3 regions of the Peribacillus sp. TH16 genome follow, and region 1 is predicted to be linked to each of the others. Evidence: riboswitches for the same ligand, from Rfam matches in the RefSeq annotation. Region 1 holds a riboswitch; each other region holds the start of a gene.

Evidence for each region. A riboswitch is a leader RNA that binds a small molecule or an ion and turns the genes downstream of it on or off. The one in region 1 is predicted to bind S-adenosylmethionine.
Region 2: it holds a riboswitch for S-adenosylmethionine, as region 1 does, so the genes downstream of both, JFV29_RS01445 (Na+/H+ antiporter NhaC family protein) here and JFV29_RS22675 (2-hydroxyacid dehydrogenase) in region 1, are expected to answer to the same signal.
Region 3: it holds a riboswitch for S-adenosylmethionine, as region 1 does, so the genes downstream of both, mtnK (S-methyl-5-thioribose kinase) here and JFV29_RS22675 (2-hydroxyacid dehydrogenase) in region 1, are expected to answer to the same signal.

What each region holds. Positions count from the first base shown of each region.
Region 1 covers NZ_JAEKEM010000009.1:1,789,293-1,796,953, reverse strand. Annotated here, with positions in the region: gene JFV29_RS22705 (GntP family permease) at 1-153, shown strand, start outside; gene JFV29_RS22700 (DUF6773 family protein) at 373-876, shown strand; gene JFV29_RS22695 (helix-turn-helix transcriptional regulator) at 887-1,093, shown strand; gene JFV29_RS22690 (sporulation protein) at 1,218-1,472, shown strand; gene JFV29_RS22685 (hypothetical protein) at 1,522-2,157, opposite strand; gene JFV29_RS22680 (molybdopterin oxidoreductase family protein) at 2,505-4,553, opposite strand; SAM riboswitch class I at 4,712-4,802, shown strand; gene JFV29_RS22675 (2-hydroxyacid dehydrogenase) at 4,945-5,946, shown strand; gene JFV29_RS22670 (FGGY-family carbohydrate kinase) at 5,965-7,455, shown strand; gene JFV29_RS22665 (MFS transporter) at 7,445-7,661, shown strand, end outside.
Region 2 covers NZ_JAEKEM010000002.1:289,548-297,208, forward strand. Annotated here, with positions in the region: gene JFV29_RS01425 (polysaccharide deacetylase family protein) at 1-50, opposite strand, end outside; gene JFV29_RS01430 (TerC family protein) at 538-1,275, opposite strand; gene JFV29_RS01435 (hypothetical protein) at 1,831-2,229, shown strand; gene JFV29_RS01440 (alanine/glycine:cation symporter family protein) at 2,404-3,849, opposite strand; gene JFV29_RS01445 (Na+/H+ antiporter NhaC family protein) at 4,273-5,583, opposite strand; SAM riboswitch class I at 5,813-5,918, opposite strand; gene JFV29_RS01450 (SOS response-associated peptidase) at 6,247-6,918, opposite strand; gene JFV29_RS01455 (hypothetical protein) at 6,980-7,135, opposite strand; gene JFV29_RS01460 (amino acid ABC transporter ATP-binding protein) at 7,577-7,661, opposite strand, start outside.
Region 3 covers NZ_JAEKEM010000009.1:640,745-648,405, forward strand. Annotated here, with positions in the region: gene JFV29_RS17030 (pyridoxal phosphate-dependent aminotransferase) at 74-1,252, opposite strand; gene JFV29_RS17035 (nitrilase-related carbon-nitrogen hydrolase) at 1,527-1,862, shown strand; SAM riboswitch class I at 1,986-2,140, shown strand; gene mtnK (S-methyl-5-thioribose kinase) at 2,221-3,423, shown strand; gene mtnA (S-methyl-5-thioribose-1-phosphate isomerase) at 3,438-4,484, shown strand; gene JFV29_RS17050 (LCP family protein) at 4,680-5,567, opposite strand; gene JFV29_RS17055 (lmo1851 family serine protease) at 5,682-7,166, opposite strand; gene deoD (purine-nucleoside phosphorylase) at 7,447-7,661, opposite strand, start outside.

The sequences.
Region 1 (7,661 bases):
ACACTTCCACATAATGGAGCCGTTATAACCTTGCTTGCAGTTACAGGATTAACACATAGACAATCGTATGGCCACATATTAATGATTACCATCATTAAATCATTGGCTGTCTTTGTCATCATTGCACTCTACACTTGGTTTGGTATTGTTTAAATGATGAATTCACGAGTAAATGGTGAAAACTCACGAGTAAAAGTCCGAAACTTACGAGTAAACCCCCAAAACTCACGAGTAAACCCCTAAAAAAGGGACCCATTCATAAGTATGGGTCCCTTTTTTTATACACTTTGCAATTTATACAGTATTAAATGTAATATATATGTTGCAATATGTTAAATAAATCATATAATAGAAGTGAATGGAGGGTGATTAATGATGAAAGTATTTAAAAAAATCACGGATGAACGAATCGAGAATGTAAGAAATAAAATTTATAAAGAAATGTATCATGTCATTATAGCCATTTGTCTATTGAGCGTACTTGTTAAAATATATAAATATGGTGTAGGCAGCGGGGAATTATATCTGGAGTTGGTGATCCTTTTGGCATCAGGGGTGTATTATTTAGCTCGTTCCATTTTCTTAGGCGTATTCTGGGATGAAGTAGAAATGCATGACCGAACGAGTAAAACACCGATGAGCAAGAAGACCATTTTTGGTACGGTTGGTTTAGCTCTCATCATCGCTACGATCATGGGGGTGAATAGTGCTGTATCCTATGCGGATGGCAGTTCACAAGGCTTGTGGTATTTTGTATTGGTATGGTGTGTTTCGGTTATGATCTATTTGCCGATTTTACTTCTGTTTTTTGGTGGTATATACTTGCTAGCGAAGAAAATTGGAATGAAAAATAGCGAAGATAATAAGAAATTGTAGGTGCGTTCCTTTGAAAAATATAAAACTGAAGCTTGCAAGAGTGGAAAAGGATTTGTCACAAGATGAGCTAGCCAAGATTGTCGGTGTTTCCAGACAAACGATAGGATTGATTGAATCCGGAAAGTATAATCCCTCATTAAGTTTGTGCATTGGTATTTGTATAGCATTATCACGTACGTTAAATGATTTGTTTTGGGATGAAGAAATAAAAGATTAATCATTGCTTTGGATACCCCTTTTTCATTACGAGGCCAAAAACCAAGGAATTTCTCATCACAAAATGGGGGAAGGTATAAAGGCAGTTTGTTAGCTTTCACCTAATAGTTGAGAGGGATGGTATGATGGATCGTACGATTGGTTACTTACGTGAGATATTGTCTAACTATACGGATCAATATCCTGAAGCGCAGGAAATTTATAATAAAATCAAGGATGGACACTTTCATTCTGAAGAAGAACTTATCGATAAGCTTACCGGCAAAGAAGCTAGACTCCTTAATCGAATTCTGCCTCAGGAAATTGAGCATGCAAAGGAAGCTAGTGATACAGAACGGGTCACTCAATTATCGGAGGTATACGAACTTATTCTTGTTTAATAAAACCTTGTCCATGTTAATCATGGACAAGGTTTTTAGATTTTTTTTATTAATCCATTTCGCTGAGGGAATCCATATGGCTTGCTATCATAGCGATGATCGTGCTAGCTTCTTCCTTACTGAATATAAAGTTTGTTTCATCTTTTATCAGATCATCATCTGCTGTACGAATGCGGTTAATCCGTTTTAGCACTCCATCACCAGTTTCCTGAACAACTCCGAATTGATAGGTGACCTCCACTTCATTTTCTTGAATATAGGCTGTCACTTCAGGTGTTTCCCATTCCACATCGATTTCGTACATCTCAGTTTCTTCGGTTAGTTCATATTCATCGTATTCATCATCGAGATCATATTCATATTCGATGCCATCCCCTTCTAAATAGTTATGGAAGCTTTCATGAACAGCATCAACGATATCTTCAATATCAGATAAGATCACCTTGCTAACCTGGCCTAAATCCGGATCAAAGGATTCCATATAAAATTCTTCATTATGGGGATCGAAAAACAGAGTGGAAAAATAATCCCTCTCATTGTCATCCAACTCTGTATAAAATTCGATACGTGGATGTTTAGCTCCTCGCTCCACGATCAAACTGCCATTTCGATCGTATTTTTCACAAATTGATTTAAGATGATCCTGCAATTCCCCGCTTACTCTGTCGAACCATTCTAAAGACATCCAACATCCACATCCTTTCATGATTATTATTTCCCAGAAAAAGCGAACCTGTCGTTCCATTTAAAGCCAGATGCATTTTGCCTCGTCGTTAGGTTAGGGTTTCTTAAGGTTGAAGCTTAATTCTAAAACTTTTTTGTTTGCGAGCTATTAGAATCAATTATTTATTCAATTCACTTCAAACTATAGTTTATTGTTGAGGATTCTTATACATTAGAAAGTCCCCCAACCATAAATGGAAAGGGGACTATTTTATGTTAAAAGGAGTATTTTGAGTAAAAAAGGTTCAAGCTATTTTTTATTAATTAGTCATAAAAAAATTTTAAGAAGGGAAGATAAGATATAAAAAATTAAACATCCTTATTCATTCTTTCTACATTCACACGCCCTGAAAAGAATGTAGCTCCGCCGCCCATATCGGCAATACGATCTGGAGTCAAGGCATTAACGAGTTGTTTTTTACCAGGCATGTCTGACCAGAGACCTTGACTGACTACGACGCCTGGAAGGACCTGTTCGCCTACAGAAACCACTAGCTCGCATTCTCCACGATCATTCCAGATACGGACAGTTGTACCATCTTCTATTCCTCGATTATCTGCATCCTTTTGATTCATAAATATTTTAGGTGCTTTTTCAAGTGTGATGTGTTTGTCATTATTGGAAAAGGTAGAGTTTAAAAAGTTATGGTTCGGTCCAGGTATGAATTGGAGAGGGTAATCCTGCTCTTCTACTAATGGAATATACGTAGGAAGGGCTGGATATCCATCTTCTTCCATCACTTTGGAATATAATTCGATTTTCCCACTAGGTGTTTGTAAATTCTTTAACAAATCGGTCAAATTACTTGCTTTGATGTAGCGTTCATTTTTTAGTTTCTCATAGGTTATATCCGATAAATAAGGATTGGATAAATCGTTTAGAGCTTGTTTCATTAATTCTTCATCGTCATCCTTAAGAGTTTGTTCGTTAAATTCCATGGCTTTTGCAAGTAGCCTGAATACCGCTGTGTTCGATTTACTTTCTCCATAGGGTGCGATGATAGGCTCATGTAAGTGGATATAATTATGCCAGTATGATGTATAAAAATCTGTATTTTCAAAGGCAGATGTAGATGGTAATACAATGTCTGCAAACTTCGCTGTCTCCGTTATAAACAAGTCATGGACGACAGTAAATAAATCTTCCCGGGCTAGACCCTCTCTTACTCTATTTGCCTCTGGTGCAACAAGAGCCGGGTTACTTCCATAGACATACAATGAGCGAATGGGGTTGTCCGGTTCAAGCAATGCTTTCCCTATTTGATTCATATTAATAGTACGTGTTTTAGTTTTTTTGAGATCAGGACGTTGTAAAGCTGCGGTATTAAAGGAGAGAAATCCTGAATTGGATTTAACTGCACCTCCGCCTTTTACTAGCCACTGTCCTGTTAAAGCAGGTAAACAGGCAATCGTCCGAGTGCTCATCCCGCCATTATCATGATGCTGAAGACCATTTCCAATCCGAATCATTGAAGGGGAAATCGCCCCATACATCCTAGCTAATTTGTATATGTCTTCTACGGGAACGCCTGTTATGTCAGAAACCATTTGTGGCTGATATTGCTCAAGATGATCTTCTAGCTCTTCATAACCAATCGTATATTCCTTTAAAAACGATCGATCCACTAGCTTTTCTTTATAGAGTATATGCATGATTCCTAATGCTAGTGCACCATCAGTCCCTGGGAGAATGGGAATGAACCAATCGGCCATTCGTCCGGTTTGATTTTTATGAACGTCAATAACAATGACTTTAGCTCCTGATTTTTTTGCTTTTTGTGCGATTGTTACTTGATGCATATTTGTACTTACAGCATTGATTCCCCAAAAGATGAATAACTTAGTTTCGGTCATCTCTTCTGGGTCTGTACCGTAGCTCCCCCCCATTGTGTAGCGGTAGCCTGTTGAGCCAGCAACTGAACAGATGGTCCGGTCAAGTTGACTTGATCCGAGGCGGTTAAAAAAACGGCGATCCATTCCTTCTGCAGCGAGTTTCCCCATATTCCCATAGAAACTGTAAGGAAGAATGGTTTGTGCCCCTTCCTCTGAAATAAGATTTTTCCAATGATTTGTGATCGTATCGATCGCTTCTTCCCAACTAATAATGGCGAAATTCCCCTCACCTTTTTTTCCCACGCGTTTTAAAGGTGTCTTAATTCTCTTGCTATCATAAATCCGTTCACCCATATTCCGAACCTTGTTGCAAATATTCCCTTTCGTCACTGGATGATTTGGGTCACCACTAATTTTCTTGATTTTTCCATCCTCTTTGTGTACAAGTAAACCACATTGGTCTGGGCAATCAAGAGAACAGACAGAAAGGACTACACCATTTTCTATATCTTTATATGATTGCATGTCAGTATCCTTTCATGAAAAAAATGATTCATAGATTATATCATACGGAGAGAATATTTAGAAAGTTCAAATAAATATTGACTTCCGTTTTGAAATTCATTATATTTGGTATATTCTATTAATTGAAAAAATAGTTAAACCAATATAATATTGTAAAATTTCTATCAAGAGAGGTGGAGGGACTGGCCCTTTGAAGCCTCGGCAACATTATTGTGCCAATTCCAGCAAGCGAAGCTTGAAAGATAGAAAGAGTGGCCTTTTATTTTATTGTTGTGAGAACGATATTATGAAGTAATTATCTCTTTCCGTCTTAGCGGGAAGAGATTTTTTTATTTTTAAGAAGTGAGTTACTGACAGGTAAAGTCGTTACATAAAGGAGAGAGATGTAAAAATGAACATTCTAGTAACAGCACCATATAACGAAGCGGGCATCAAGGAATTAAACGAGTTATTTGGAAAGGCTACCTATCAACCTTGGAAGGAAAATGGAAGGGCCTATAACGAAGTAGAGTTGATCTCTTTATTAAAAGAGTCTAAGGCGGAGGGGTTAATTACTGAGTTAGATCAAGTAACAGAAAAAGTATTCGCTGAAGTACCTGAATTGAGATTTGTGGGTGTGTGTCGTGGCATGCCTTCTAATGTTGATGTGGAAGCTGCAACAAAAAGGGGACTTCCCGTCTTTTTCACTCCAGCACGTAATGCTCAGGCTGTTGCAGAATTATTTGTCGGTAATCTCCTTACATTTTTAAGGCATACCATTCCTTCCAATCAATGGTTGAAGGAGGAAAAATGGAATGAAGACTATCTCCAAGCCTATTTAAAGTTTAAAGGAAATGAAATTTCTGGGAAAACAATTGGAATGGTGGGGTTTGGGGCCGTGGGCCAGCGAATTGCAGCGGTTCTTGAAAGTTTTCAATGTTCGATAAAATACTATGACCCTTATGTAGAGAGTGATAATCCTAATCATGTTCGGGCTTCTTTAGAAGACGTTTTTTCGACAAGTGATGTGGTATCCATACACCTCCCTAGAACAGAGGAAACGATCGGGATGATTAATGAACACTTTTTGGGACTGATGAAAGAAGAGGCAATCTTTGTAAATATGTCAAGGGCTGTCGTGGTTGAAAGAGATGCGCTTGTACAAGTATTAAAAGCACAAAAGATTAGGGGGGCGATATTAGATGTGTTTTATCAAGAGCCGCCTGAACAAAGTGACTATGAATTAATTAAATTGCCCAATGTATTAGCTACCCCTCATCTTGCCGGCGCAAGTTATGAGGTTGAGGATCATCACGTCTCAATAATGAACCAAGCGTTAACAAAGTGGACAACACAACATACTCTTCAGATTCCAACTCTATATAACAGAAGAAATCTAGAAGTTAAGTCATAAGAAAGAAGAGTGAAAAAAATGGCTATAAAAGAAGGTTATTTAGTATTTGATATCGGTACTGGAAATGCAAGAGTGGCTATCGTTGAGACAACAGGTGAAGTCGTCTCTATTGAGAGAGAGGATATACAATATGAAATTGAACCTCTTTATCCTGATAGTCGATACTTTTCACCTGAATTACTTTGGAAACAGCTTATTCAATTAGCAAAAAAGGCGATAGCTAAAGCTCAGCACATTTCAATCAAGGCAATAACGTCAACTAGTCAACGGCAAGGAATTGTCTTGCAGGATCAGGATGGGCATTCGTTTATCGGGTTACCTAATATTGATAATAGAGGCCGCGAATGGGAAAAGGAGTTTTCAAATCAACCATTTATTTATGAAAGGGCAGGTCGATTACCATCTGCATTGTTTTCAGCTTTAAAGCTGGTCGCCCTGCAAAAGAGGCAGCCGCAATTATGGGATAAAATTAAATACTTTACAAGCATCAGTGAGTGGGTTGCCTATAAATTAAGTGACGTGCTCGTCTATGAGCCATCACAAGCGACCGAAACACTGCTATATGATGTTCAGAAACAAGAATGGTCAGAGGAGTTGTGTGAACAATTCGGGATATCGGTAGACTTGTTACCCGAATTAAAATCGTCTGGTTCGATCCTTGGTGAAATTACACCGAATATGGCTCAGATGCTGGGATTGGACGAAAAGGTTTTAATCGTAGTAGGAGGCGGTGATACACAGCTGGCTATCGCAAGCACGTTTGCCGAAAAAGGTGATGTCATCATCGTATCTGGAACGACCACCCCTATTTGCCATATTACTGATGAATATAGTGTGGATTCTAAACGAAGAGCATGGACAAATGCCCATACGAATAAAAATCAATGGCTGTTAGAAACAAACCCAGGAATAACTGGGCTTAATTATCAGAAATTAAAAAATATTTTCTACCCAAATGAGAGTTATCAACTAATGGAAGAGGAAATGAGTAAGCTTACGACGATTGATTGTGTATCAACGTTAGGCATGTATCTGACAGATGAGAAAAATGCGACGAAAAAAGGTGGCTTCATTTTTAATACACCATTAGAAGAAAACTTAACCCGTGCTCATTTTGTAGCTTCAGCTCTATGGGAAATTGCTTGTACAGTCAAATGGCATTTCGACAAATTATGCGAAGTGATTCCTTACGATTTGCCATATGTATGGGCTTGTGGAGGTGGTTTTCAAAGTGAAACGTTAACGAAATTTGTAGCTAATCTCCTTCAAAAAGAAGTGCGCATTCATCAAGGGTTCAATCAGGCATCCGTTGTCGGATCTGCCGTTATCTGCAATAAGACATTAGGGGTAAATAGTGCATTATCAGGCGATATCAAAGCGATTACAAATGAGGCTAGTTACGATGAATGGAAGTATGAGGAGTGGAAACAAGCTCAACAGTTCTTTTTCAAAGACCAATATAGCTTAAATCCAAATAAGATAGAAAAGAGAGATATATATGTTAGATAGAATTGGAATACCTAAAAGTTTAAGCTGGGGTTTTTTAGGTGTTATGCTCTTTATGATGGGAGACGGACTTGAAGCTGGCTGGTTAAGCCCTTTCTTAGTTGACAATGGATTGACTGTTCAGCAGTCAGCGGCCATTTTTACTGTATACGGAATTTCTATAGCTCTTTCTTCTTGGTTTTCAGGTGTTTGTTTAGATGTTTTTGGAC
Region 2 (7,661 bases), on a different contig from region 1:
GGAAAAATTAAGATAAGAAGACATAGGAAAAACATTGCTATCTTTTTCATAAAACTCCTCGCTTTGTATCCTTTTTATATCTTTTCAATTTATTGTTCCTCAAAAGCATAGTTCTATTATGATTTCTCTCATATTTCATTCTATCTTCCATTTTGATCAATGGTGACTTTGATATTCCCAAATGAAAAGTAATTCCCTAAAACACTAAGGAATCGGCTTTTTTATAAGTCCTCCTTCACCAATAACCCTGTTTGCTTAATAAGAATTTCTGTTATTCTTCATCATCAATTTCTTCTTCAGAGTTTAGAAAGAAGATATGCAACTTCTAGATGAACTTTTCCTTCCACCACTCACCTCCCCCTTTAGTATGCAAGAACAAAAGGTTGCCGCAGCAACCTCCCTTATTAAAGTAAAGCACCCCTTAGTTGAACAAAACTTTTCGTTTAATTATCAAATAACTCAAAATTAGTAAACGGAATGAACGTTTGTCAATTTTAAAATCGTTATTTTTTTACAGACAAATATATTTATTTTGCTTCACTGTTTTTCTGTTTTTCCTTTAGATAAAAACCATCCACCTAATGCAATAAGCAGCATTACTGACCAAAAGATTGTATTCCAAATAGGTCCTTCAACAAACTCGTGAGGAATAATGTGCAAGGCTGGATGCGCAAGAGTATGCATTAATAACTTAACCCCAACCCAACCAACGAGTAACATTGCTGCAGTTTCAAGACTAGGGCGTTCTGTCAATATCTTAACGAAGTAACCTGCTGCAAACCTAATAACAATTAAACCAGCAATTGCTCCTAATAAAATTACTATAAATTGTGCGCCATCCATCCCCCCAATTTCCCCCATTGGTGTATCTGGCAGGGCAATGACAAGAGCTACCGCTGCTAAAATAGAATCAACAGCGAAGGCGATATCAGCTAATGCAATTTGCACAATAGTCATACGATAGCTTTTCCCTTTTTTCTCTTTTTCTCCGTGGTCCTTTTTTAGTAAATGTTTTAATGAGATAAAAATTAAATAAGCAGCCCCAATTGCTTGAACTTGCCAAACGTGGAAAAGGTACGAAATAATAAAGATTGCACCAATCCTAAATATAAAAGCTAATAGCAACCCAATATTAATCGCTTTTTTTTGCAGTTCTTCTGGTAAATGTTTTGACATAATAGCTAAAACTAAAGCATTATCTGCAGATAATAAACCTTCTAAAAAAATCAAAATAATTAATACCCAGCCATACTCTAATAATAAAGAAAGTTCCATATTATCCCCCTATAAATTATCACTTCATAAGCCAGTATAAGTATGCTACATGAGTTTAATAACGTTTTGTATTATCGGTATTATATTTCACCCAGCCCATATTAAAGAAAGTTTGCCTTTTTCTTATTCCAATATTGTCTCAACGTATCCACTTCCTTATTCAACTCTTCTGCCCCGATAGTGGAATAAGAAAGGACATATGCTTTTTATATGCTGATATCCTCCCACCTATAAACGAATAATTTAAGTTATCATCTGCAATGTTAGTTATCATGCTATCCACTATTTTAGCTCCCATTGCCTCATAGAAGTGGCAAGAACTATTTTTCTCTAACCCTTTAACACTAGCCGAATTGAAGTCTAAACTCTTAAATTCAGGAAGGAGTTTTTTTAATAATTTTTTTCTATCTCTAAACCTTGAAGTTCGTTTAAAATATATATAGAAGTTACGTCCTATGTCAAAATTCAGTTTGACAGGTTAATTCTTATTTCACTAAAGAAGTATTGAGTTGAAGAAGGCGATTTAATTAAAATAACGAAAATGATGTATTAGAGGTGATTAAATTTAACAAAGTTTTTGTCTTAGATGGTGAAAATTTTTCGGACTTTAATGGACTCTGTAACGAGTTTTCGAATGTAGTTCTCTCTGGAAAATACAAGTGGAATGGAAGTCTCGATGCATTTAATGATATTTTATTTGGTGGTTTCGGTGATATAGAAGTTGAAGAAGAATATACAATTTTTTGGAGAAATTCTGTCAAATCTAAAATCGATTTGGGGTACGGAGAAACAATAACCATACTGAATGAGATGTTGAAAAATTGCCATCCAAGTAATGAAGAAAAAGTAATTAAAGAAATAAGGGATGCAAAAATGAACATTGGTTCAACTATATTTAATTGGGTAGAAGAAATTATCCTTGATAGTAAAAATATAACGTTGATTTTGGAGTAATCCTTAATCAAGTAAAGGGTAGCGTTAGTTGAATTAATAAGGGAACTTAATATGTATCAAGAGTTCCCTTTCTTAATGTATACATATCAACATTTAGATTTAACATCGCCTATACAAAAAAAGCTTATAGACTTGTCCCTAAAAAAAGGGACTTTGTCTACAAGCTGAAATGCCTTAATTTATCTTTAACTTTCGATTGCTCTTACTCTCATCCACATTATCGGATGGATCACCCCAACATTCCACATTCTTCAAACCTTTAATATTGTTTACATGGAAAACTGGGTTTTTTCCACTCTTCTTTTGTTTTTGATAATCGGCTAGTGCAGCAAATGCAATTTTTCCAAGTAAGGCTATGGCGATTAAGTTGATAATGGCCATTAACCCCATCAGCAAGTCAGCTAGACCCCATACAAACTTGAGTGAAGCAAGCGAACCGAAAATCACCATCCCTACGACTGCGATACGATATAAGTTTAGCCAAACTTTATTTTCATTAATAAAGCCAATGTTCGACTCTCCATAATAGTAGTTACCAACTATGGAACTAAAGGCGAATAACAGTACGATAATGGCAAGGAAAATGCCAGCCCAAGATCCTAATGCCGTACCAAGTGCATTTTGGGTAAGGACTATACCATCTGTTTCCTTCGATGTATACAGGCCTGAGAACAAAATGATGAAGGCGGTCGAACTACAAATGACAAGCGTATCCACAAATACACCAAGAGACTGAATGAGCCCTTGTTTTACGGGATGACTGACATCTGCTGTCGCACCTGCATTAGGGGCACTACCCATCCCGGCTTCATTAGAAAATAGACCTCTCTTGATTCCTTGCATCATGGCAGCGCCTAGTGCTCCGCCAGCAACTTCCCTTAATCCATCAAAAGCACTTTCAAAGATTAAAACAAAAACACCAGGTAACTCGGTAATATTCATGATAATGATAATCAATGCTACTATCACATATGCTCCTGCCATAATCGGTACGATGACTTCAGATACTTTTGCAATCATTTTAATGCCTCCAAAAATGATGACAGCCGTAACAAGAGCAAGGATGATTGCCGTAACCCACTTATCGATCCCAAACGATTCATTGAACGCACTTGTGATCGTGTTGGCTTGTACAGAGTTGAAAGCAAGCCCAAATGTAAGCGAAATCAATACAGCGAACGTGATACCCATCCAACGGGCATTCAATGCTTTTTCCATATAATAAGCAGGGCCACCTCGGAATGTATCGCCATCCTTGACCTTATAAATTTGTGCAAGTGTACTTTCAATGAAGGCAGAGGCAGACCCGATAAGTGCTATTAACCACATCCAGAAAACGGCTCCTGGACCACCCATTGTGATGGCTATGGCAACACCTGCAAGGTTACCTGTTCCAACCCGTGAAGCAGTACTGATGCAAAAAGCCTGAAACGATGTCACACCTTTTTTATCCGCTGTGGCACCTTCTCCCAAAAGCCTGAACATTTCCCCTACCATTCTGAATTGGACAAACTTCGTACGAACGGAAAAATAAAGACCCAATCCAATCAGCATAATAATCAGTATTTTTGACCACAGTAAATCATTTGTTCCACTAATAAAACTTCCTAACATCTCCATTAAAAACAAACCACCTCTAATTATTAACTTATATATGATAGCAATTGACAACCATTGTTTATTTCCCCATTCTCTCGGTAAGATAAACGATAGAAGTCCATAGTAAAAAAGGGAGATTCAAGAATGAATCCCCAATACAATAATCTATTATATCCTACCATTCAATTTATTTCATTCATAAATTTGAGGAATGAATCGGGAAACTCCCATCGAGAATAAGAATGATATAATATTCTGTATCATTTCTAAATATAAATAATTATTCTCCCACGCTTTCTGATATTTTCAATTGAACCCTTATAAGATCAAAATTGTAAAGTGTTCCATGAATAAAAGCTAAATATATATTTATTAAAATGGACGCATATAAAAAAACACCCTAGATCTAAAGATTCAGGGTGTTTTTCTGTTTAATTCACTTTTTCAAGAAGTATATTTCTTCTCTTCGCTCCCTGAAAATCGCGGAAAACCAATCAAAATGGCTATGACTCCACAAATCCCAATTAATACTGGGTAAAAAGAATAGGGTAAAATACTTACAGGTGAAATTTGTGCTACCCCCGCCGCAACAAGCAGTTGTGCCCCGTATGGAATTAACCCTTGAATACAACAAGCAAAAACGTCAAGCAAACTCGCCGATTTACGGGGATCGATGCCATACTTTTCCGCAATATTTTTGGCTAGCGGACCGGCAATGATAATAGAAATCGTGTTATTTGCCGTAGATAGATTTGTCAAACCGACTAGACCGGCAATGCTGAATTCAGCACCTTTTCTTGATTTGCTATTACGGGTCACGACGTGGAGAAGATAATCGATGCCGCCGTTATGTTTGATGACTGACACCATACCAGCAATTAAAATGGCAAGAAAAGAGATCTCATACATTCCCGCCATTCCATCCCCCATTTTTTGAATGACGCCCATCAGTTGATAACTACCATCCGCTAACCCGATAATTCCGGCAAACACAATACCGATGGAGAGGACAAGGAACACATTGACTCCAGCTAATGCAGTGATCAAAACGCAAATATAAGGTAGAATCTTCACCCAATTATAGGAATGTTGAGAGATAGCTGCTTGTTCACCCATTGTTAAAAAGCCAAGGATGACACATGTGATGATGGCCGCAGGTAAAACAATGAAAAAATTCACTTTAAACTTATCCTTCATTTTCGTTCCCTGCGTTCGAACAGCTGCAATTGTCGTATCTGAAATGAAAGATAGGTTGTCACCAAACATCGCACCACCGATAACGGCGGCCATTGAAAGGGCAAGCGAAATATCGGTTTGTTCACTAATTCCTACACCTATAGGTGCTAGCGCTACGATTGTTCCCATGCTTGTCCCCATAGATAGAGAAATAAAACAAGCGATAATGAAAATACCTACCATTAATAGATTTTGCGGAAAAACCGATAACGCAAGATTCACCGTTGATTCTACCGCACCCATTCCATTCGCCACTTCTGAAAAAGCACCGGCCAAAAGGAAAATGATAACCATTAACATAATATTGGAGTCCCCGGCACCTTTACAAAAGATTTCAACTTTTTGATTGAAAGACTCTTTTCGATTCATTGCCAATGCAGCCGCTGATGCAATCGCAATCGCCACAATCACCGGAAATGAATAAAAATCTCTTGTAATAACCCCGGAACCTATAAATAAAATTAAAAAAACGACAAATGGGACTAAAGCCCAAGGATTCCCTTTATTGTTTGTACTCATGATGAACACCTCTTTTTATTTTTCCCATGACAAATATGTCATAGCCCTTATTCATTGAACTAATTCGGTAAAAAATTCTAGTAAGATCCAACATTTCTTTCATATTATTGTAAGCATGACTCCAAAAGCATAATAGCCAATACGAAGCTAAAGCTAAACCATCGAACGTGAAAAAAGACCTCTTCTATTAAACAATAAGAAGAGGTCTTTTAATCTATAAAAAACACCCTCCTCATCTTTCAGACGTATTCGCCTGCTGGATTTGGCACAGCACTCCTATTAAGTCTGCTGCCGAGACATCTTCGGGCCAGTCCCTCCGTCTCTCTTGATAAGAAGATCCAAATTACGTAATGATATTATCAAATGTTCCGATGTCTACGAGTAAAGAATCAGGCAGGTTAACAAGTGCACTGCATTGTTCGATTGCTAAGTTGTCTTTTTGCAGTCCTAGCTTTTCATCCATTCACTCTAGGAAAGTAACATCGATACCCGCATCGAAAAGCAAATATAAGAGTACAGTATTTTATGTATTTCCGCAAGGTGTAGCCTAAAGTATTTTATAAAGAGGTTTTTTTCAAATGAGTAAAGAGGAACTTATGAATGAAGATAAAGTACTTCACCTTTAATTGAAAAGAGAAAAACAAAAAGAGGTCCTAGGACCTCTCAGCAAATTTGGTGTATTAACTTAGGTGAATTATTTTTAGGTGAGTTCACATCATTCGATACCTCAAAAGCTTCCATCTGTTCAGTATCAAATGATTTTAAGTATTGCTGTAGATATGCAGTATCATTAATTGAAGGATCCAGCCAAGTCTTTTCATCTTCAGGTTTAAGTAAAACTGGCATGCGATCATGAATACTAGTCATTAGCTCATTCGGAGTAGTTGTAATAACTGAGCAGGAATATATCGTGATACCTTCAGGTGATTTCCATGATTCCCAGAGACCAGCCATTCCAAATGGGGCATTACTCTTAAGTTTTATTCGCATGGGTATTTTACGTTCTGGTGTCTTCTTCCACTCATAAAAAGAGTCGGCAAGTATCAAACACCGTTTCTTCTTATACGAATTCTTAAAACTTGTTTTCTCAGCAATGGTCTCCGCTCGGGCATTAATCATCTTGTAGCCCATTTTCTCATCTTTTGCCCAGTAAGGTATGAGTCCCCAACGAAGATATCCAAGTCGATTCATAGATCCGTCATTAATAACGGATAAGACAGAGTGAGAAGGTGCTATGTTGTAGCTGAATTGGTACTCGGCATTAAATGGCGCTTGAATATCAAACCTGTCAATTATTTCTTCAATGTCTGTGAAAAGGGTGAAACGCCCGCACATAATATCGCCTACTGTTTTAAGATTTATTATGATTGTAACAAATGGAGAGTTCAGTAACAAATTAGCGTTCTAAAATCCTAATGTCAGTAAAAGGTTGATTAAATAATTCGCTAGTAATCAATAGTGTGCCAAGGACTTCTCTTTCATCTTCAGCTTTAATAATTTCTGACAGAATTACTGTGCTGCCATTCTTAACTGTAACATTATATTCATTCAAAGTTTCACCCCCTGATATGACTTGATAATTGTTATTATAAACCAAAAACACACTTATAAAAACTAAAGAGCACCGTCATCAATTAACTAAACGCAAGGAGAAAAGCATTGAAAACATACGTTCAATTATGCAATTTTTTTAATCTAGTGATCAAGTGAAGAGTTAATTTCATCTCGTAGGATCACTAGTTATTTACACGAAATTCCCAAGCAGGTTTTCATAGGTAATTCGTTTTTTGACTACTTCATATAGGCTACACTGAAGCCCATAATTTCATTGATTATTACTGAAAAGAATGATTTTTTATTTCAACACAAGTATGGATTACCATGCGTTTGTTTTAATTACTTATATGTATAGAGTGATCGCTATTAATCTATCGCTCTGGATCAGCTTCAAAAATTCACCCTTTTCTTATTAACTCTTAATTTCATTTGAAAATTAAATGTAAAAAATATAATCCTCCGGTAAGACTCTTTTTAAGAACTTCTTTGTTCTTTCTTCTTTTGGTTTCACAAAAATATCT
Region 3 (7,661 bases), 1.1 Mb from region 1:
TATTCTGACAGGTAATCCATACTTTGTCAATAAGTTTTCAACAATTTAACGGTAGCTAACTTGGAATCTTCCACTATTCTCCAAATAAATTCAATGCGCGAATCCGTTCAACTGCTTCTTGAAGCCGTTCTTCAGAAGTAAGTAACCCCACCCTAACATATCCTTCTCCAAATTCACCGAATCCATTTCCAGCAGCAACAGCTACGTGAGCATGCGTTAATAAATAATCAGCAAAACTCTCGGACGTGAAACCTTCAGGAATCTTGAGCCATGCAAAGAAAGATGCTTTAGGAGCTTGGACATCCCAGCCGATGGAACGTAATCCATCAATAAAAACATTTCTGCGCCCTTCATATTTGTTCACTAATTCTTCTACGCAGCTTTGTGAATCTAGTAACGCACTTGCCGCTGCTTCTTGAATTGCAGGGAAAAGACTTACATAAAGATGATCTTGCAACAGTTCAAGAGCTTCGATGACACTTTTATTTCCAACAGCGAAGCCCACTCTCCACCCTGCCATATTATATGTTTTAGATAAAGTATATATTTCGATACCTACATCTTTTGCCCCCTCTGCTTGAAGGAAACTAATCGGTTTTTTTCCATCAAATCCAATCGCTCCATAAGCAAAGTCGTGAACCACACAAATTGAATGTTCTTTCGCAAACGAGACGGTTTCCTCAAAAAAACCCTCAGTTGCTGATGCTCCAGTTGGATTATTCGGATAGTTCAAGAACATCATTTTGGCTCTTTCAAGGGTTTCTGTATGTATTTCTCCATAATGCGGAAGATAATCATTTTCTTCTGTCAAAGGCATGAATTCTGTTTTTGCTTGGGCTAAAACTACACCAGATAGATAATCAGGATAGCCTGGATCAGGTACCAGAATCGTATCCCCGGGATTCAATAAACATTGTGGAAGTTCGACAAGTCCTGCCTTTCCACCAAATAGAATAGCCACTTCACTATTAGGATCTAACTTGACACCATATTCACGTTCATAAAAGACAGTCGCAGCTTCTTTTAAGTATTGATGTCCTCGGAAAGGAGAATATTTATGATTTATTGTATTTTCTGCAGCAGTCTGCAAACTTTTCACAATATGCTCTGGCGTCGGCTGGTCAGGATTTCCCTGCCCTAAATTAATGACATCATGACCTTGCTCTGTAATTGCCTTAACTTTTGCAACTAGAGAAGCAAAAAACTGCTTGGGTAGTTCCTGAAGCTGTCTGGATTTTTCGAATTGCATCATTAAACACCTTCTCTGAAATTTCTTGAAATTCTAGTCACAAATGATATATGTTTATCATAGTCTTGTAAAGTGTTTTTTTACATATAGAGGTTTTAAAAAATGAAATGGAAAATCTCCTTCCACCAAATGGATATGCCTTTGGATAACCCTATATTAACTTTCATTTCGCAGTACAAATGGATAGAAAACGCCGTCTAATCTAATCCGGATATAGTTATTTTACCTGAACTTTGAACAGTTGGATACGAATTAACTAGGTTGAATGAGATTGCGGATGAAGAAGCAGAAAAAACGATTACATTCATTTGTTATAACATACGTTTACAAGGATGTCAGTGAGTCCATGCCGTTCAAGGTGCGGAAGTTCTATTCGTATCCGCCGAGTGGCCCAAACCGAGCCTCGATTATTAGGGACCGATATAGGGTCAGCCGTGCCATGGAGAACCAAGCCTACGTTTTAGCATTAAATCGTTCAGGGTCCGATTTTATTAAACTATTTGCCGAACAATCCCTGATTATAGATCCATGGGGGAATATCGTAAGTGAAGCCGGCGAAGAAAGAACTCCTAACAGGTACCCTGGACCTCTCAAAAGTAACGGAAGCATGTAACAAAACTGAATTCGAAGAACGTCGTGCGGATTATTATTAAATTACCCATTGACAAACTATTTAAAAAGTTGATATTATTTTCCCGAAGATTAAAATTTCAGAAAACATTAACATTTACATTTACTCTTATCAAGAGCAGGCTGAGGGATAAAGGCCCTATGAAGCCCAGCAACCGACTGTAATACCATTGTGAAATGGGGCGGAGTTTCCGCCGGATTATAAATCCACAGGGCACGGTGCTAATTCCACCAGAAAGCAATATTTCTGGAAGATAAGAGGTCCGAAGCTAAAACTTCTGCCTCTTTCTATATGAAAGAGGCTTTTTCATTATTATTTTAAATATTTGGAGGGGAAAATAATGACTTTAAACCATTCGAACTTTGAATTACTGTCAAATGAAACTGCAATAACCCTTGCAAAAAAACTAGGGTTGGTCAAAACAGATGCCACTTTAAAATGTAGAGAGATAGGCGATGGAAACTTAAATTATGTCTTTCATATTACAGACACAGCCACAAAAAAAGGAATTATAATCAAACAAGCGGTTCCTTATGCAAAGGTACTTGGTGAAAGTTGGCCGCTGACCTTAAAAAGGGCTGCAATTGAAGCAAATGCACTTATCCATTTCAAGAGCTATTGTCCCGAATTTGTACCGCAAGTCTATTATTCAGATGAACAGCTTGCTATCACAATCATGGAAGACCTCTCACACTTAAAAATAGCGAGAACAGGCTTAATCGATGGCGATCAATTTCCATTACTATCGAAACATATTGGTGAGTATGTTGCCAAAACGGCATTTTACACATCTGATTTGCATTTAGAACCGTCTGCGAAAAAAGAAGTGGCCCGAAACTTCACGAATCCTGAACTCTGCAAAATTACTGAAGTTTTTGTTTTCACAGATCCTTTTTTTGAAGAACTACCGGGTGAGTATGAAGTAGAATTGACGGATGCTGCCAAAAGCATTTGGAATGATCAAGAAGTAATACTTGAAGTCGCTAAGCTGAAACAAAGCTTTGAAACCGAACAGGAAGCCTTACTTCATGGAGATTTACATACGGGAAGTATATTTGCAAGTGATACAGAAACGAAGATTATTGATCCTGAATTCGCTTTTTATGGACCAGTTGGGTTTGATCTTGGCCAATACACAGCAAACATTCTATTCCAGGCAGTTACACGTAATCCCGCTGGAAAAGAGGAAATTTTCACACACCTCCAAGAATTTTGGGATACTTTTGAAGAGACATATACTAGTCTTTGGAATACCCAAAACAAAAGTCCGTTTCGTCAAGTAAATGGTTATCTATCATATGTGCTCACTAAATTCAGAAAAGATGCATATGGTTTTGCTGGCTGCGAGCTGATTCGGAGAACAATAGGCTTATCTCATGTTGCAGATTTAAATGTTATTGAAGATAAAGAAACAAGAATCGCTGCCAAAACGGCTACATTGAAAATTGGTGCTTTTTTAATTAAAAAAAGGGAACAATTGGATGTTCCAGCTGTGATTGAAGCATTGAAGCAACATACACTGCCTACCTATTCAACCCTTTAAAAGGAGAACTACATATGACGACGACAACAGCCTTACCTTATTCCGTTCAATGGGATGATACTCATATAACTTTATTAAATCAACAGGCCTTACCTACAATTACAGAATTCATTAAACTTTATTCCGTTGAGGATGTATTTGACAGCATTTTGACATTAAAGGTCCGCGGTGCCCCAGCAATTGGTCTAACTGCAGCATTCGGTGTCGCACTTGGAGCGAATCAGGATGGTTCAACTGATTTAGGGGAATTCAAACAAAATGTAACTAAACATATTAAAAAACTAGCTTCTTCACGCCCTACTGCAGTCAACCTTTTTTGGGCGTTAAAAAGGATGGAAAACATTTTGCAAGCAGCCAAGAGTATTCCAACTGCCAAAGAGGCACTTATACTGGAAGCAAAAGCAATCTTTACAGAAGATGAAGAAATGTGCCGAAAAATCGGGGAAAATGGTTTATCCTTATTTGCTGAAGGAGATTCCATATTAACGCATTGCAACGCTGGGGGAATTGCCACTGCTCGCTATGGTACAGCCTTGGCTCCCTTCCATCTAGCGAAAGAAAGAGCCTTTCCGATAAAGGTATATGCATGTGAAACAAGACCTGTCCTGCAAGGGGCACGTTTGACTGCTTGGGAACTAATGCAATCTGGAGTGGACGTCACTTTAATCTCTGACAATATGGCTGCTCATACCATTCATCATAAACAAATCAATGGTATTATAGTTGGTGCTGATAGGATTGCGGCAAACGGAGATACTGCTAATAAAATCGGGACCTTGGGATTGGCAATATTAGCTAATCATTACGGTATCCCATTCTATGTGGCCGCTCCTTCAAGCACTTTCGACCTTTCCCTTGAATCTGGCACATCCATCCCGATTGAGGAGCGGAATGGGGACGAGATTACCTTCATTCAGGGAGTAAAGATAGCCCCAGATAATGTAAAGACATTCAATCCAGCCTTTGACGTCACACCGAATCATCTAATCACGAGCATCATAACAGAAAACGGTATTATTTCACCAGACTATGTGAAAAACATTCCGCTTTTTGTCAATTGAGCCAGGTTTCATCTTTTAGATGAAACTAATCATAACGAGACGGAATCGCATATGTGATTTCGCCTCGTTCATTTTACTATGATATTTATATTTATTCTTGCGAGGTTCTTTATAAAAGATTATATATTATTAAATCAAGCTTAATTTTTCAAAAAATTGATTAAATATTAACAAATAGTGATCGATCAGCACTTCTTACCTTGAAAAAAATTCTTGAAGTGCCTCCTTATTTTTAGTGTAGTCCATTTTCAAAACTGCTCCAGATTGGGGATATATTTCATCTTTATAGCTTCCTTCAACTGGAATCCTTAAGGTTTCTACAGAATCTGGGGATTGGAAGACAACTTGAGAGCCCATTTCCATAATCGTTTTCATCCCAATATCCGTATCTAGGTAGGACATCCCTTTTTCAATAATACTAGGTAGGGCGACCATCCCTTCAAAGGATGAGATTTGATTAATAAATCCCGTTTTTAATTGAACTAATACTTCCTGTTGACGCGCGACCCGTCCAAAATCACTTTCATCATCATGTCGGAAACGGACATATTTCAATATTTCCTCACCATGTAATACATTTTTACCGCTGCTGGCTTCAATGCTCATATCATCAATAATTTCCTGATTCACATTTACCATCACACCATCTGGGGCAAGTAGGTCAACCATCTTTACGAATCCCTTAAAATCAATTACTGCAACATGATCGACTTTAACATCTAAGTTTTCTTGTATTGTTTTCTTAAGTAGTTCACTGCCACCATAATAATAAGCAGCATTTATTTTGTTATATCCGTATTTATAACCCGGTATTTTCACATAACTATCACGCATAATAGAAGCCAGTTTTAGCTTCTGCTGCTCAGGAAAGTAGCGTGCTAGTATCACAGCATCTGCCCGAGAATCCTCCTCTCCACGAGAATCGACACCAATCAATAGAAAAGTTTTCATACTTTCTTGGCTCTCTTCTTTAGAAAGGTTTTTTTCCGTATTTTTATTCTTATTTAATTGGGGAACAGGCGAATATGAACAACCAGCCAGCATTAAGACAATTAAACATATGAACAGTACCTTCTCTTTCATATCCTCACCTCATCGGTAAAAGTAACCATATTTTTCCCCTTTTATTGAAGTATTATGCAATTAACGATAAACAGCCTGTCAACGGTAATCGCTGACAGGCTGTTTATACTCAAATTATTTGATTTCCTTCTTTAAAACTTCCACTGCTTTTTTCACTTGTGTATCATTTTCAAGGATTTTCTCCCGGATGACCTGCATTAATTTTACGGTTGTATCGTCTTTGATAATACCTGTTTCTTTAACCTTTTGTTCTTTTTGGAATTCTTTAACTGCATTTGTTGTTTCTTCATCAAAGAATCCATCTATCTTACCTGGATTATAGCCTGCTGCTTTCAGCATTTTTTCAGCTGCCTTTACTTCACTGGAAGAATCAGATGCTTTCAATTCCTTATCCGGCGAAATATATGGAAGGCTGGCATAATCAGGAAGATTCACTTTAATATCCGGCTTGATCCCTTTTTTATGAATCCAATTACCTTCAGGAGTCAGCCATTTTGCTGCCGTGTATTTAAAGTTAGATCCATCATCGAAGTCTTGGGCTGTTTGTACAGTTCCTTTCCCAAATGATTTAACACCTATTAAAGGAATATCCGCTGATTCACTGACAGCCGCTGCGACAATTTCAGATGCACTTGCACTGCCATCATCAATCAATACGACTACTGGAATCTTCAACTCTCCATTATTCTTCGATTTATAGACATCTTTTTTCCCGCTACGTTCCTCAACTTGAAGAACTACTTCCCCATTTGGAATAAACAAGCTTGCCATATCTATAGCCTGGTCAAGCAATCCACCTGGGTTACCACGCAAGTCCAAGATAAGGCCTTTCATATCTTTCTTGGACATATCATTAAGTGCCGTTTCCAACTCTTTAACAGTATGCTCAGAAAAACTTGTTACTTGGATTTTGGCAACTCCATCATCTAGCATTTCGGCATATACTGTTTCAATTGGAATGGTATCCCGCTTAATCGTAAGAGCAATCGGTTCCGGCTCACCTGCTCTAGTGATGGATAAATCCACTTTCGTCCCTTTTTCGCCTCTGATTTTCAGGACAGCCTCAGAAGAGCTTAATCCTTCAATGCTTTTACCGTCCACACTTAAAATGATATCATTCGGTTTTACCCCTGCTTTTTCTGCTGGAGACCCTTTTATCGGTGAAACGACCATAATTTTCCCATCCTGCTCTTGTATCTCAGCACCGATTCCTTCAAAAGATGAAGAGATGCTCTCATGGAAACTCGATGCTTCCTTTTTATCCATATAAGTAGAATATGGGTCATCCAATGATTTGATCATTCCATTAATTGCCCCGTCAACCAGCTTGTCTTGATCAATCTCTTCATAGTAGTTATCTTTTATCGTATCGTATGTAGAATACAGCTTTTCAAATTCCGAATGTTTATCCGGTGCTAAAGACTCTACTTTTTCATCTCCAAAGGTCAAGGCTATTGTAGTAATCCCTGCGGTTAGAAATATGAGTAAGAAAATCCCCATAATGAACGTAAACTTCTTTATTTTTATGAATTTCCCTGCCTCTTTAGGCTGTTTTTGATTTTCTTCTTCCACTGAAGCCTCACCACTTTCATTCTTCATGACGATATAAACTTTTTCTCTATTTTATCAGCTTTCAGGCTAATCGGAAAATATTAGTTATCAAAAAAACAACTTTTGATCATATATATATCTTTTTTCACCATTTCGCGTAGGTAAAATCAGAAATAAAATTCTTAACCAAACCCATAATATTTCCCTGCCAATAATCTGTTAAATTACAAAAATGCGGATACCATGGAATAAATGAGTCTGTATCCTAACTATCATCGTACAGCTTCATTTATTCCTGGTAACCCGCAAGTAAATTTACTTCTTAATATCAGTCCTGTATAGCTGCTTCTAATGCTACCTCAATCATTTCGTTAAATGTTGACTGGCGCTCAGCAGACGTCGTTTCCTCACCAGTTAATATGTGATCGGAAATGGTTAAAACAGAAAGAGCTTGACGTCCAAATTTAGCAGCAAGCGTGTATAGAGCTGCTGATTCCATTTCTATAGCTAGAATCTGATATTTCGCCCATTTTTCTAATTCAC